DNA from 2 places in the Cellulomonas sp. P24 genome. Region 1 is predicted to be linked to the other one. Evidence: predicted binding sites of a transcription regulator. Region 1 holds the regulator's gene; the other holds the start of a gene.
The links. Region 1 encodes HrcA, which represses chaperone genes, less so after heat shock. Its sites were predicted from a motif close to TTNGCACTCGNNNNNNNCGAGTGCNAA; they were not measured.
Positions count from the first base shown of each region.

Region 1 (6,510 bases):
CGACCGGCACGTCGGCGTCCGCCGCACCGACGACGGCCACGGTGCCCCCGGCGACGGCGACGCTGTCGCCGCAGTCGACGGCGACCGACCAGCCGCTGCCCTCGAACCAGCCGTCCGCCGGCGTGAACGTGATCACGACGCCGATGCCGGGGTCGACGGTCTCCGGACCCGACGTCACCATCTCCGGCAGCGGCTCTGCCTTCGAGGGCACGCTGAACTGGGAGATCGTCCCGGCCGGCGGCACCACCCCGGTGGCCAGCGGCTTCACGAACGCCGGTGCGAACGGCACGCCGGGACCCTTCACGTTCACCGCGACCGTGCCGACCGGGACGCTGACAGTCGCCGTGTGGGAGCCGGACATGTCGAACGGCGAGTCCGGCACGACTCGGCACAACCTCGTGACGGTGACGTTCACCGTCTCCTGACGGCACGTCAGTCGGCGTGCGGACCGGTCATCCCCAGTAGCCGAGCCGTTGGGCGAGCAGGGCGAGAGCCACCGGTCCTGCCGTCGAGGTCCGCAGCACGTGCGGGCCGAGCCGCACCGTCTGGGCGCCCGCACCCTCGAGGGCGCTCACCTCGCGTTCGCTGATGCCGCCCTCCGGACCGACGACCACGAGGATCTGGGCGCCGGTGCGCGCCGACGGGAGACGGACCGTCGCGAGGGGCTGGTGGGCGTCCTCGTGCAGCACCAGGGCCGTCCCACCGCCGGCCACGGTGTCCGAGACACGCGCGACCAGCCCGGCGCCGTCCACCGCCGTTCCCACGACCGGCATGCGCGCACGGCGGGACTGCTTCGAGGCCGCACGTACGGTGCCGACCCAGCGTGCCCGGCTCTTGGCCGCGCGGTCGCCGCGCCAGACCACGATCGACCGATCGGCCTGCCAGGGCAGCACCTCGTCGGCACCGACCTCGGTCGCGGCCTCGATCGCGAGCTCGTCCCGGTCGCCCTTCGCGAGCGCCTGGACGAGCACCAGCCCGATCTCCGGCTCCGGCTCGACGACGTGCTCGCGGACCTCGAGGTGCACGCCCGTCGCGTCGACCGCGAGCACCACACCGCGGAGCCGCACGCCCGCCCCGTCGACGACGTCCACGCGCTCACCGGGAGCGCGTCGCTGCACGACGCCGGCGTGCCGGCCCTCGGCACCGTCGAGCAGGTACGTCGACCCGACCGTCGCGCCGTGCAGCGACCCCTGCTCGGCGAGGAACACCGGCGCGCTCATGCCGTTCCCGTCACGTCGACTGCCAGGTCACGCTCAACGCCCGCTGAGCTTGTCGCGCAGCTTGGCGAACACCCCCGGGTGCACCGCCGAGAGCCGCCCTTCCGGCCGCTGCTCCCCACGCAGCTCCGCGAGACGGCGCAGCAGCTCGACCTGCTCCTCGTCCTCCGGGGCGGGCACCTGCACCTCGATGTGCACGTCGAGGTCGCCCCGTCCGCCGGTGTGCAGGTGCCCGACGCCCAGCCCCTTGAGCGTGATGACCTGACCCGGCTGCGTGCCCGGTCGCAGGTCGATCTCCTGCATCCCGTCCAGGGTGTCCAGCTCGAGCACGGTGCCGAGCGCCGCCGCCGTCATGGGCACCTCGAGCGTGCAGTGCAGGTCGTCGCCGCGCCGCACGAACGTCTCGTGGTTGCGCTCGCGGACCTCGAGGTAGACGTCGCCGGCCGGCCCACCTGCCGGGCCCACCTCGCCCTGCCCCGTGAGCTTGATCCGGGTCCCCGTGTCGACGCCTGCCGGGACGTCGACGGAGAGCGTGCGACGGCTGCGGACCCGGCCCTCGCCCGCGCACTCGGTGCAGGGCTCCGGGATCACGGTGCCGAATCCGTGGCACGCGGCGCACGGGGCGGAGGTCATGACCTGGCCGAGGAACGACCGGGCGACCCGCTGCACCGATCCTCGCCCGCCGCACACGTCACAGGTGCGCGGCGAGCTCCCGGGTCGGCAGCACGAGCCCTCGCACGTCGGGCACAGCACCGCGGTGTCGACCTGGAGCTCGCGGTGCGCACCGAAGGCCGCCTCGGCGAGGTCGATGTCGAGCCGGAGCAGGGCGTCCTGGCCGCGACGTGCGCGCGGGATCGGGCCGCGCTGACCGGCCGACTGCGCCGCACCGAAGAACGTCTCGAAGATGTCCTGGAAGCCGAAGCCACCGCCCATGCCGCCACCAGGTGCGGACGGGTCGGCCCCCATGTCGTAGGCCTGCCGCTTCTCCGGGTTGGAGAGCACCTCGTAGGCACGCGAGACGTCCTTGAACCGGTCCTCGGTCTGCATGCCCTCGCCCGCGACGTCCGGGTGGAGCTCACGCGCGAGCTTGCGGTAGGCCTTCTTGATCTGGTCGGTGCTCGCGTCGCGCGGCACGCCGAGGATCTGGTAGTAGTCGCTCACTGATCACTTCCTGCAGGGGACATGGGTGGACCGGCGGCGGCCGGCGGAGGTCACGGGAGTGCGGCTCACCCGGCGAGGACCCGGGAGAGGTACCGGGCGACCGCACGGACGGATGCGATCGTGCCCGGGTAGTCCATGCGCAGCGGGCCGATCGACCCGATCCGCGCGAGGCTGGCGTCGTCTCCGCCGTACCCGCTCGTCACGAAGCTGGTCTCGACCAGCCCTTCGTGGTGCGTCTCGCGCCCGATCCGCACGGACACGCTCGCGGCGTCGTCGGCCATCTCGCTGAGCAGCCGGAGCAGCACGACCTGCTCCTCGAGGGCCTCGAGGACCGGGCCGAGCGTGTGCGTGAAGTCGTGCGCACCGGTCCGGGCGAGGTTCGCCGTGCCGGCGAGCACCAGACGCTCCTCGCTCTCCTCGGCGAGCGTCTCCTCGACGACCTGGACCACGGCCCGGACCAGCGCCTGGTCCGTGCTCGGGAACGCCTCCGCGAGCTCGCCGAGCGGGACGACGAGCTCGGAGAGCCGCCGGCCCGTCGCGACGACGTTGAGGCGTACCCGCAGCAGCGCGACGGTCTCCTCGGAGAGCGCAGGGGCGATCGTCGTGAGGTCCAGGGTGCGCTGCTCGACGCGGCCGGTGTCGGTGATGATGACGACCAGGAGCCGGTGCTCGCCGAGGTCGACGAGCTCGAGGTGACGCAGGGCCGACCGGCGGAGCGACGGGTACTGGACGACGGCGACCTGCTGGGTGAGCTGCGCGAGCAGGCGCACGGCACGGTCGACCACGTCGTCGAGGTCCACCGCTTCCTCGAGGAACGACTGGATGGCCCGCTTCTCCGGGCTCGACATCGCCTTGACGGTTGCGAGCCGGTCGACGAACAGCCGGTACCCACGATCCGTCGGCACGCGACCGGCCGACGTGTGGGGCTGGACGATGTAGCCCCCTTCCTCGAGGGCAGCCATGTCGTTGCGGATCGTCGCCGACGAGACCCCGAGGGAGTGCCGTTCCACGAGTGCGCGCGAGCCGACGGGTTCACGCGTGACCACGTAGTCCTCGACGATCGCGCGCAGCACGTCGAGCCTGCGGTCGTCGCTCACCGTGACCTCCCTGCGTCGTGTCGGTGTCGCGCCGGGTGATCTGCCCGGTGCGGCGGTCGTGTTCGGTCGCTCGCCTTCCTCGCCTCCCGGTGGCACTCCGGGGTGGCGAGTGCCAATTCTACGCGGCCGAGCCGCGCGTGTCGGGGACGACGCCCGCACACCGCCTCCTCGGTGAACGCCGGTGCGCGTCCTAGGCTTCCCGGGTGACGTCCCGACCCCCTGCCTCGACGCGCCCGGACCGTCCCGACCGCTACGGCTCCGACGTGCTGTCGACGCCCACGACGGGCCATCGGACGGCGCGCCGCTCGGTGCCGACACCGGCCGAGCAGGGCCTGGTGGTCGAGGAGGTCACGACCGGCTGGGTCGGTGCGGTGACCCGCGTCGAGAAGTCGGGCGGTCTTCACGTCGTCGTCCTCGAGGACCGGCGCGGACGCACCCGCACGTTCCCGCTCGGACCGGGCTTCTGGGTGGACGGCGCACCCGTCGAGCTCACGCCGCCGCGGCCGGTGCCGGCGCCGTCGGCGCCCACCCGGACCGCGTCGGGGTCACGTGCGGTCGCCGGGGCACGCGCACGCGTCGCCCGTGGGTCACGCATCTGGGTCGAGGGCAAGCACGACGCCGAGCTCGTGGAGAAGGTGTGGGGCGACGACCTGCGGATCGAGGGCGTGGTGGTCGAGCTGCTCGACGGTGTCGACAACCTGCCGGACGCGGTGCGGGACTTCGCACCCGAGCCCGGCCGTCGCCTCGGCGTGCTGGTCGACCACCTCGTGCCCGGGAGCAAGGAGAGTCGCATCGCTGAGGCGGTCATGCGCGCCGCGCCTCGCGGGACGGTCGTCGTGCTGGGGCACCCGTATGTCGACGTGTGGCAGGCCGTCCGGCCGGAACGCCTCGGGCTCTCCGGCTGGCCGACGATCGAGCGTGGCGTCGAGTGGAAGCACGGCATCCTCCGCGAGCTCGGCTGGCCGGCCGCGGATCAGGCGGACGTCGCACGGGCCTGGCAACGGATCCTGGGATCCGTGCGGTCCTACGCGGACCTCGAGCCGTCGCTCCTCGGGCGGGTCGAGGAGCTGATCGACTTCGTCACCGCTCCCTGACCGGCGCCGAGCGGCCTCCGGTCAGAGCCGCATCGCGGCACGACGGTTCCGGTTGGCCCATGCGTGCACCAGGGCGCCGAGCAGCGGTGCCGACGCCGAGCGGATCACGTACGTCACGCGACCGCCGTAGCCCGGGTACGCGACCGACATCGTGACCCGGGACTCGGTGGCGTCGACCGAGGCGATCGTCCAGAGCGGCAGCTCCTCGGGAGGCCGTCCGGTGCCGGGCTCGTGGACCCAGATGCGGTGCGTCGTCAACCGGTGCCCCTCGCCGTCCCACAGCACCTGCTCGACGGCCGGCACCGCCACCTGCCCGATCGGCTCCCGGCTGCGGTACGTCCCGGTGACGACGTCCGCGGACCACAGGACCCCGTCCCACCAGCGGAGCTGCCAGTCACCGGACGGGTCGGGGTACCACCCGGCGCTCACGCCGTGGAGGTACCCCGACCCGGGGTGGGGCGACGGCCCCTGCGTCATGCGTGTGCTGCTCTCGGTTCAGGACGCCTCCGTCAGGGGGCGACGGGCTCGCCGAGCATGCGGCGGTACATGTAGGCCGTCGCGATCATCGTGAGCGGGAACGCGATCAGCTGGCCGACACCGCAGACCAGCGCACCGATGGCCTGCACGACGTAGACGGCAAGGAAGAGCACGACGACCGTCCCGAGGTTCTTGTTGACCAACGAGAAGCTCGACTTGATCGCCTCGACCGCGCCCTGCTGCTTGTCGAGGACGAAGTACAGGGCGAACTGGGCGAAGAACGCGAACACGATGCCCGGGAGGACGCACAGCACCACTCCGACACCGGTGCCGAGGCCGATCAGCAGCGACGCCCCGATGACTCCCCCGAGGTTGTCGAACTGGAAGAAGGTCTTGAACTCGAGCGGCCGGCCGTACGTGATGTGCAGGGCGCCGCGGACCATCCCGGCCTGGGCCAAATACCCGAGAAGGATGATCACGATGTAGAAGACGATCGACCCGAAGCCGAAGCCGGCACCGAACATCCCCGACGAGCTGCCGTACGGGTCGTTGTTCGCTGCCGTCACCGCTGACGCGATGAGCGCGAAGTAGAACGCGCCACCGATGACGGCGATCACCGCACCGTAGACGAGCACCGCCAGGAGGATCGGCCCGACGTTCGCGGTGAACTTGGTCCAGCCGTAGTTGAACGCCTCACCGATACCGACCGCCTGCGGGCCGCCGGGGGCACCGTAGGGCTGAGGTGCCGGCGGCATCGCTCCGGGGGGACCGTAGCCACCACCAGGGGGCGGCGGGTAGCTGCCCGCGGGCGGAGGGGGGTACGCGCCAGGCGGCGGAGGGTACGCCCCGGGCGGCGGGACTGCACCCGCAGGAGGCTGCTGAGGCTCGTTCTCGTCGCGCGGCGTGCCGCCCGGTCCGTTCTCGGTCATGGTCATCCTTCGGTCCGATCGCAGGTGACTCCGGTCGAACCACCCGCACCGCTGACAGAGAATCGAAATGTGGAGGTCGTGTCAAGGACCTGCGTATGAGCAGGCTGTGTCCCACCTAGTCGGTGAGGGCCCGGACCACCGCATCGGCCAGGAGCCGCCCTCGACGGGTGAGGAGCACGCGACGCCCCTGGCCGTCCGCGCCGAGTGCCGCGCCACCGTCGACGAGCCCGTCCGCCACCAGGGCGGCGACGCCCCGCCGGGACTCGGGCCCGAGCTCGCCGAGCGGCAGACCGCCGCTGAGCCGGACGCCGAGCATCACCCGTTCGAGCCGGGCGGAGTCGTCGTCGAGCACCTCACGACCGGCCGCCGGGCTCAGCCCGTCCGCGAGCCGCGCCGCGTACGCACGCGGGTGCTTGACGTTCCACCAGCGCACCCCGCCGACGTGGCTGTGGGCACCGGGTCCGACACCCCACCAGTCCGCGCCCCGCCAGTAGGCGAGGTTGTGCCGGCACGCGTGCGCCGTCGTCCGCGCCCA
Region 1 covers NZ_JAJDFX010000002.1:3,582,984-3,589,493, reverse strand. Annotated here, with positions in the region: gene LJB74_RS16770 (Gmad2 immunoglobulin-like domain-containing protein) at 1-425, shown strand, start outside; gene LJB74_RS16765 (16S rRNA (uracil(1498)-N(3))-methyltransferase) at 453-1,220, opposite strand; gene dnaJ (molecular chaperone DnaJ) at 1,254-2,378, opposite strand; gene hrcA (heat-inducible transcriptional repressor HrcA) at 2,444-3,475, opposite strand; gene LJB74_RS16750 (DUF3097 domain-containing protein) at 3,679-4,569, shown strand; gene LJB74_RS16745 (DUF2510 domain-containing protein) at 4,591-5,046, opposite strand; gene LJB74_RS16740 (hypothetical protein) at 5,079-5,801, opposite strand; partial or broken gene hemW (radical SAM family heme chaperone HemW) at 6,091-6,510, opposite strand, start outside.

Region 2 (6,510 bases), 740 kb from region 1:
CCTTGACCGGGTCGTTGATCCCCGCGGCGAGCAGGTCCTCGTAGACGTTGGTCGCGGCGTTCAGACCGTGACCGATCGGCAGGTTGCGGACCTTCTCCGCCACGACGCCACCCTCGAGGCCGGCGTTGATCGCGATCTGCTTGAGCGGAGCATCGAGCGCGACGCGCACGATGTTCGCACCGGTCGCCTCGTCGCCCTCGAGGACGAGGTCGGCGAAGGCCGTCTTGCCGGCCTGGATGAGCGCGACGCCACCACCGGCGACGATGCCCTCCTCGACGGCAGCCTTCGCGTTGCGGACGGCGTCCTCGATGCGGTGCTTGCGCTCCTTGAGCTCGACCTCGGTGGCCGCGCCGGCCTTGATGACGGCGACGCCACCGGCCAGCTTGGCGAGGCGCTCCTGGAGCTTCTCGCGGTCGTAGTCCGAGTCCGAGTTCTCGATCTCGGCGCGGATCTGCGCGACCCGACCCGCGATCTGAGCCGCGTCGCCCGAGCCCTCGACGATGGTCGTCTCGTCCTTCGTCACGACGATCTTGCGCGCCGTGCCGAGGACCTCGAGGCCCACCGTGTCGAGCTTGAGACCGACGGTCTCCGAGACGACCTGGCCGCCCGTGAGGATGGCCATGTCCTGCAGCATCGCCTTGCGGCGGTCGCCGAAGCCCGGAGCCTTGACGGCGACGGACTTGAACGTGCCACGGATCTTGTTGACGACGAGCGTGGCGAGAGCCTCACCCTCGACGTCCTCGGAGACGATGAACAGCGGCTTGCCGGCCTGGATGACCTTCTCCAGCAGCGGCAGCAGGTCCTTGACGTTCGAGATCTTGGACTCGACGAGCAGGACGTACGCGTCCTCGAGGACGGCCTCCTGACGCTCCTGGTCCGTGACGAAGTACGCCGACAGGAAGCCCTTGTCGAAGCGCATGCCCTCGGTCAGCTCGAGCTCCAGGCCCAGGGCGCTGGACTCCTCGACCGTGATCACGCCCTCCTTGCCGACCTTGTCGAGGGCCTCGGCGATGAGCGCACCGATCGCCGTGTCACCGGCGGAGATCGAGGCCGTGGCCGCGATCTGCTCCTTGGTCTCGACCTCGACGGCCTGCTTCAGCAGCTCGGCCGTGACAGCCTCGACGGCCTTCTCGATGCCCTTCTTGAGGGCGATCGGGTTGGCGCCGGCAGCGACGTTCCGCAGGCCCTCGCGCACGAGCGCCTGGGCGAGCACGGTCGCCGTGGTGGTCCCGTCGCCCGCGACGTCGTCCGTCTTCTTGGCGACCTCCTTGACGAGCTCGGCGCCGATCTTCTCGAACGGCTCCTCGAGCTCGATCTCCTTGGCGATGCTCACACCGTCGTTCGTGATGGTGGGCGCACCCCACTTCTTGTCCAGGACGACGTTGCGGCCCTTCGGGCCGAGCGTGACCTTGACGGTGTCGGCGAGGATGTTGAGCCCTCGCTCGATACCGCGACGGGCCTCCTCGTTGAAGGCAATGATCTTGGCCATGGGGCTGTGATCCTCCACTGTGGCAATCGGGTGGTCAGTAGGTGCCCGCGACGGACGGCCCGCACCGCGACGGTCATGTCCCGTCACTGCCCGAACCTCACCTGACGACCAGGGTGATTCTGTCACTCTCTACCTGAGAGTGCTAAGTCCATGGTTAGCACTCGGCACCGGAGAGTGCAACCTGCCTCCGCCGCCGGCGAACACGCTCCGAACCGCGCCGACCAGGGCAGGCGCAGTGCTCTCAGCTGCCCGCAGCTGCCTGCAGCTGGCCGCTGCTGGCCTCAGGTGCCCGCAACCGGCTCCGGGGCGAGGTCCGGCATCCGGGTGAGGCCGAACCGGGACCGCAGCACCCGACGCGCAGCGTGCCAGCCGGCCATGCCGTGCACCCCGGGTCCTGGCGGCGTCGACGCCGAGCAGAGGAGCACGCCCGGGATCCCGAGCCGGTACGGGTCGACGGCGAGGCGGGGCCGGGCGAGCAGCCGGTACGCCGTCACCGCCCCGGACCCGATGTCACCGCCCGGGTAGTTGGCGTCGTGCTCGCTCATCCGCGCGGCGGGGACGGCACGCGAGGCGACGACGACGTCACGGAAGCCCGGTGCGAACCGCTCGACCTGCGAGACGACCGCCTCGGTCACGTCGAGGGTCGAGCCGGCCGGCACGTGCGCGTAGGTCCACAACGGTCGCAGGCCTGTCGGGCCGAGCCGCGAGCGATCAGCCACGGTGGGGTCGCTCACGAGCACGACGGGGTGCCGCGCGTGCCGTCCGGCGGCGACGTCACGCTCGGCCTGCGCGAGCTGCGCACGACTCCCGCCGAGGTGCACCGTCCCGGCGCGCCCGACCTCGGGATTCGCCCACGGGACCGGGCCCGAGAGCACCAGGTCGACCTTGGCGACCCCGTTCCCGTAGGGGAACCGTGTGAGGGCTCGCGCCCGTCCGGGCGGAAGGCGCCGGCCGAGCACCCGGACCGCGGTGCGCGGGGTCGTGTCGAGGAGGTACGCGCGGGCCCGCGGCAGCTCGTCGAGGTCGTCGACGGTGACCCCGGTGATCAGCTCGCCGCCGTGCGCGCGCAGGTCGGCGACCAGCGCGTCGGTGATCGCCCGGCTCCCGCCGCGCGGGACGGGCCACCCGCCCACGTGTGCGAGGGTCGCCAGCAGCAGCCCGGTGCCGGCCGCTGCGGCCGACGGCTGCCGGGTGCTGGCGTGGGCGCCGACGCCGGCCAGGAGTGCCGGTGCGACGTCGGAGTCGAACCTCGTGCCCACGGCGACCTGCTCGACGACGGCCGCCATGAGACGCAGCGCCGTCGGACCGTGCGCGAGCGGACCGTCGGCACCTCGGGCCCGGTCCCCGAGGACGACCTCCATGAGTGCCTCGGCACGGTCGACGAACGGTCGCAGCAGCCGGCGCCAGGCGCGGCCGTCGACGCCGAGTCCCTCGGCGGTCCGCTCGAGCGACCGGTAGGCAACCCCGGCACGACCGCCGTCGAGCGGGTGCGCGTACGCCGCATCCGGGTGGAGGAGCTCGACCCCGCGGGCCGCGAGGTCGAACTCCCGCAGGAACGGTGAGGCCGCCGCCAGCGGGTGCACGGCCGAGCAGAGGTCGTGCACCATCCCTGGTGCCAGACCGAGGTCGAGGGTCCGCGCACCGCCGCCAGGTTCCGGCTGTGCCTCGACCACGAGCACCGACAACCCGGCTCGTGCGCACGTGACCGCGGCTGCGAGCCCGTTGGGCCCGCTGCCGACGACCACGACGTCAGGGCTCAGAGCGGTCGGACCTGCTCGGCCTGCGGTCCCTTGCTGCCCTGACCGAGCTCGAACTCCACGTCCTGGCCCTCGTCGAGGGTGCGGAACCCGTCCGTCTGGATCGCGCTGTAGTGCACGAAGAGGTCGTTCCCTCCGCTGGCCGGGGTGATGAACCCGTAGCCCTTCTCCGCGTTGAACCACTTGACGGTGCCCTGGGCCATGTCACGCTCCTCGAGTCGACTTCACGCCGCGTCCGCCCGATGCCTCACGGCACCGGGACGGCGGCGTTGTCGGGTGAGCCTAATGGGTCCCCCGGCGCGCGCGGGAGACCGCCCGGGTGGTCGCGCCGGTCGATCGGCGCGACCGGGTCAGGGGGTGTAGTCCTTCGTCAGGACGATCGAGATCGTCGTGCCCGCCTTGGCCGGGTCCAGCGTCACGGTGGAGATCTTCAGCGCCGTGGCCGCGGCACGCGCCGTGGCCTCGAGCTTCGCGGTCGCATAGAAGACGGTGGACGTCGTCGGTGCCGTGCCCGTGTAGTTGCCGGTCGTGATCGACGTGAACCCGGCGGTCTTGAGCGCAGCTTCACCCTTGGCCGCGAGCCCGCTCGTCTTGGTCGCGTTGAGGACCGACACCGCGGTGTGCAGGTCAGGCGCGGCGGGCGTCGTGGCCGATGGCGTCGTGGCCGGCGTGGTGCTCGTGGCCGTCGTCGATGGCGCTGTCGGCGTGTCGCTCGTCGCCACCGACGGGAGGGTCGAGCCGGCAGCCAGGCCGGTATCGCCCCCGGTGCCCGTGAGGAGCGTCACGACCCCCCCACGCGATCGCCGGGAAGAGCACGATCACCAGGAGGAACGGCCACACACGCGTCCAGACGGATCGCGCCCGTCGGTGGACGCCGCGCGGACCGGCATGCGCGTCGACGGCGTCGAACTCGTCGGCTGGGTACGGGTATCTCGCCTTGCTCACGCCCGACAGGCTAACGGACGCGACTACGCATCGACGCCCAGACGTCGAGCGGTCCTGGCGCGCTGCCGCGTCGAACGCATCCGACGCAGCCGCTTGACGAGCATCGGGTCGTGCTCGAGCGCGGCCGGCGAGTCGATGAGCGCGTTCAGCACCTGGTAGTAGCGGGTCGCCGACATGTCGAACAGCTCACGGATCGCCTGTTCCTTGGCACCGGCGTACTTCCACCACTGGCGCTCGAACGCGAGGACCTGCTGGTCGCGCTCCGAGAGGTCGCCGATCTCATGGGCGCCCTCGCGGACCGCCTGCACCGTGGCGTCCATGGAACCTCCTGCTCGCAGCCGTGCGTGGTGCGGAACCCCTGCACCGACGCCCCTCATCGTAGGACCGAATGACATGGCTGTCATTCCTTCGTCCGACCCGTCCCGATCCCGTCCGTCGCCGCCGCCGACGGCTACTCTCACCGGGTGGACAGCCCTCACCGCCACCCCGACCCGACGACGGCGGGCCCTGAACCGACCGCCGCCGACCTCGCGTACCTGGCCGGCCTGATGGCGCCCGACTGGGCGTCCGCGATGCTGCCGGTCGCCCCGCAGGTGCGCGCGATGGGCACGTTCCTCCGGGCCGAGATCGCCGCCGGACGAGGGTACCTGCCGGCCGGCCCGGACGTCTTCCGCGCGTTCCGCCGACCGCTCTCCGAGGTCCGCGTGCTGATCGTCGGTCAGGACCCGTACCCGACCCCCGGGCACCCCATGGGGTTGTCGTTCTCGGTCCAGGCCGACGTACGCCCGCTCCCCCGGTCGCTCGCGAACATCGTCACCGAGCTCGGGGCCGACCTCGGGGTGGCACCGCCGACGTCGGGCGACCTGAGCGCCTGGGCCGACCAGGGGGTGATGCTGCTCAACAGGGTGCTGACGGTCGCACCCGGCGCGCCCGCCTCGCACCGCGGCAAGGGGTGGGAACCGGTCACGCTCCGTGCGGTCGACGCGCTCGTCGCACGCGGCGGCCCGCTCGCGGCGATCCTCTGGGGACGGGACGCCCAGTCCCTCGTCCCCGCGCTCGGCTCCGTGCCGTTCGTCTCGAGCGTCCACCCGAGCCCGTTGTCCGCGCACCGCGGGTTCTTCGGCTCACGGCCGTTCTCGCGTGTCAACGCCCTGCTCACGGAGCAGGGTGGCGCACCGGTCGACTGGCGACTGCCCTGACACCCGGGCACTGTCGGCGCAGACTGGACCCGTGACCACGCACGACGCCCTCCCATCCGCTGCCACGCCATCCGCCACCACGCCACCGCCGACGTGGACCCGCTACGTCGCGCTCGGCGACTCGTTCACCGAGGGGCTGTGGGACGTCCCGTCCGACGGCGCCCTCTGCCGCGGGTGGGCCGACCTGCTCGCAGGCCACCTCGCCGCCCGCCAGGACGCCGCCGGTGCACCGCCGCTCGCCTACGCGAACCTCGCCGTGCGGGGCCGACTGCTCCGGCCGATCCTGCGCGAGCAGGTGCCCGCCGCGCTGTCCCTCGAGCCCGACCTCGTGAGCCTCGTCGGCGGCGGGAACGACATGCTGCGCCCCGCCGCGGACCCGGACCGCCTCGCCCGGGACCTCGAGGCCGCGGTCGCGCGGTTCCGGGCCGCAGGCGCGGACGTGATCCTGGCGACGGGTGTCGACACCGCGGAGAGTCCTCTGGTGCGCCGGACCCGGAGCAGGGTCGCGGTGCTCAACGCTCACGTGTGGTCGATCGCCCGACGGCACGGCGCGGTCGTCGTCGACCTGTGGGGCATGAGGTCGCTCCGGGACTGGCGGATGTGGAGCGACGACCGCATCCACCTGACCACCGAGGGGCACCGTCGGGTCGCCCAGGCCGCTCTCGTCGCCCTCGGGCTGAGCCCGGACGACCCTCGCTGGGACGAGCCGCTCGCGCCGGTCCCCGCACCGCCCCGGTCGCAGCAGCTCCGCGAGGACGCCGAGTGGGTGCGCGAGCACGTCGTCCCCTGGATGACGCGGCGGCTCCAGGGCCGGTCCTCCGGGGACACCCGGGTCGCGAAGCGCCCCGAGCTCGCACCGGCGCTGGACCTTCCCCTGGTGGACGCACCGACGGCCGAGTGAGCCCGGTGCGCGAGGGGAGCCGCCGGTCAGGATTGAACTGACGACCGTCCGCTTACAAGGCGGGTGCTCTACCACTGAGCTACGGCGGCGCGGGGTCGCACGACGTGCGGCGACCCCGGTACAGAGTACCGAGGTCGCCGCCGTGCCCGTGCGTCCCGTCGTCGGGCGGGTCAGCCCTTGGCGGCAGCCTCGATGTCCGCCTTCAGCACACCGGCGCTG
Region 2 covers NZ_JAJDFX010000002.1:2,841,771-2,848,280, reverse strand. Annotated here, with positions in the region: gene groL (chaperonin GroEL) at 1-1,489, opposite strand, end outside; gene LJB74_RS13265 (NAD(P)/FAD-dependent oxidoreductase) at 1,771-3,234, opposite strand; gene LJB74_RS13260 (cold-shock protein) at 3,246-3,449, opposite strand; gene LJB74_RS13255 (LytR C-terminal domain-containing protein) at 3,597-3,860, opposite strand; gene LJB74_RS13250 (hypothetical protein) at 3,874-4,191, opposite strand; gene LJB74_RS13245 (DUF3263 domain-containing protein) at 4,215-4,511, opposite strand; gene LJB74_RS13240 (uracil-DNA glycosylase) at 4,740-5,390, shown strand; gene LJB74_RS13235 (SGNH/GDSL hydrolase family protein) at 5,422-6,291, shown strand; tRNA gene LJB74_RS13230 (tRNA-Thr) at 6,309-6,380, opposite strand.
Region 2: groL (chaperonin GroEL) is a predicted target of HrcA. The motif match lies at 1,609-1,635, and genes of this name have one in related genera.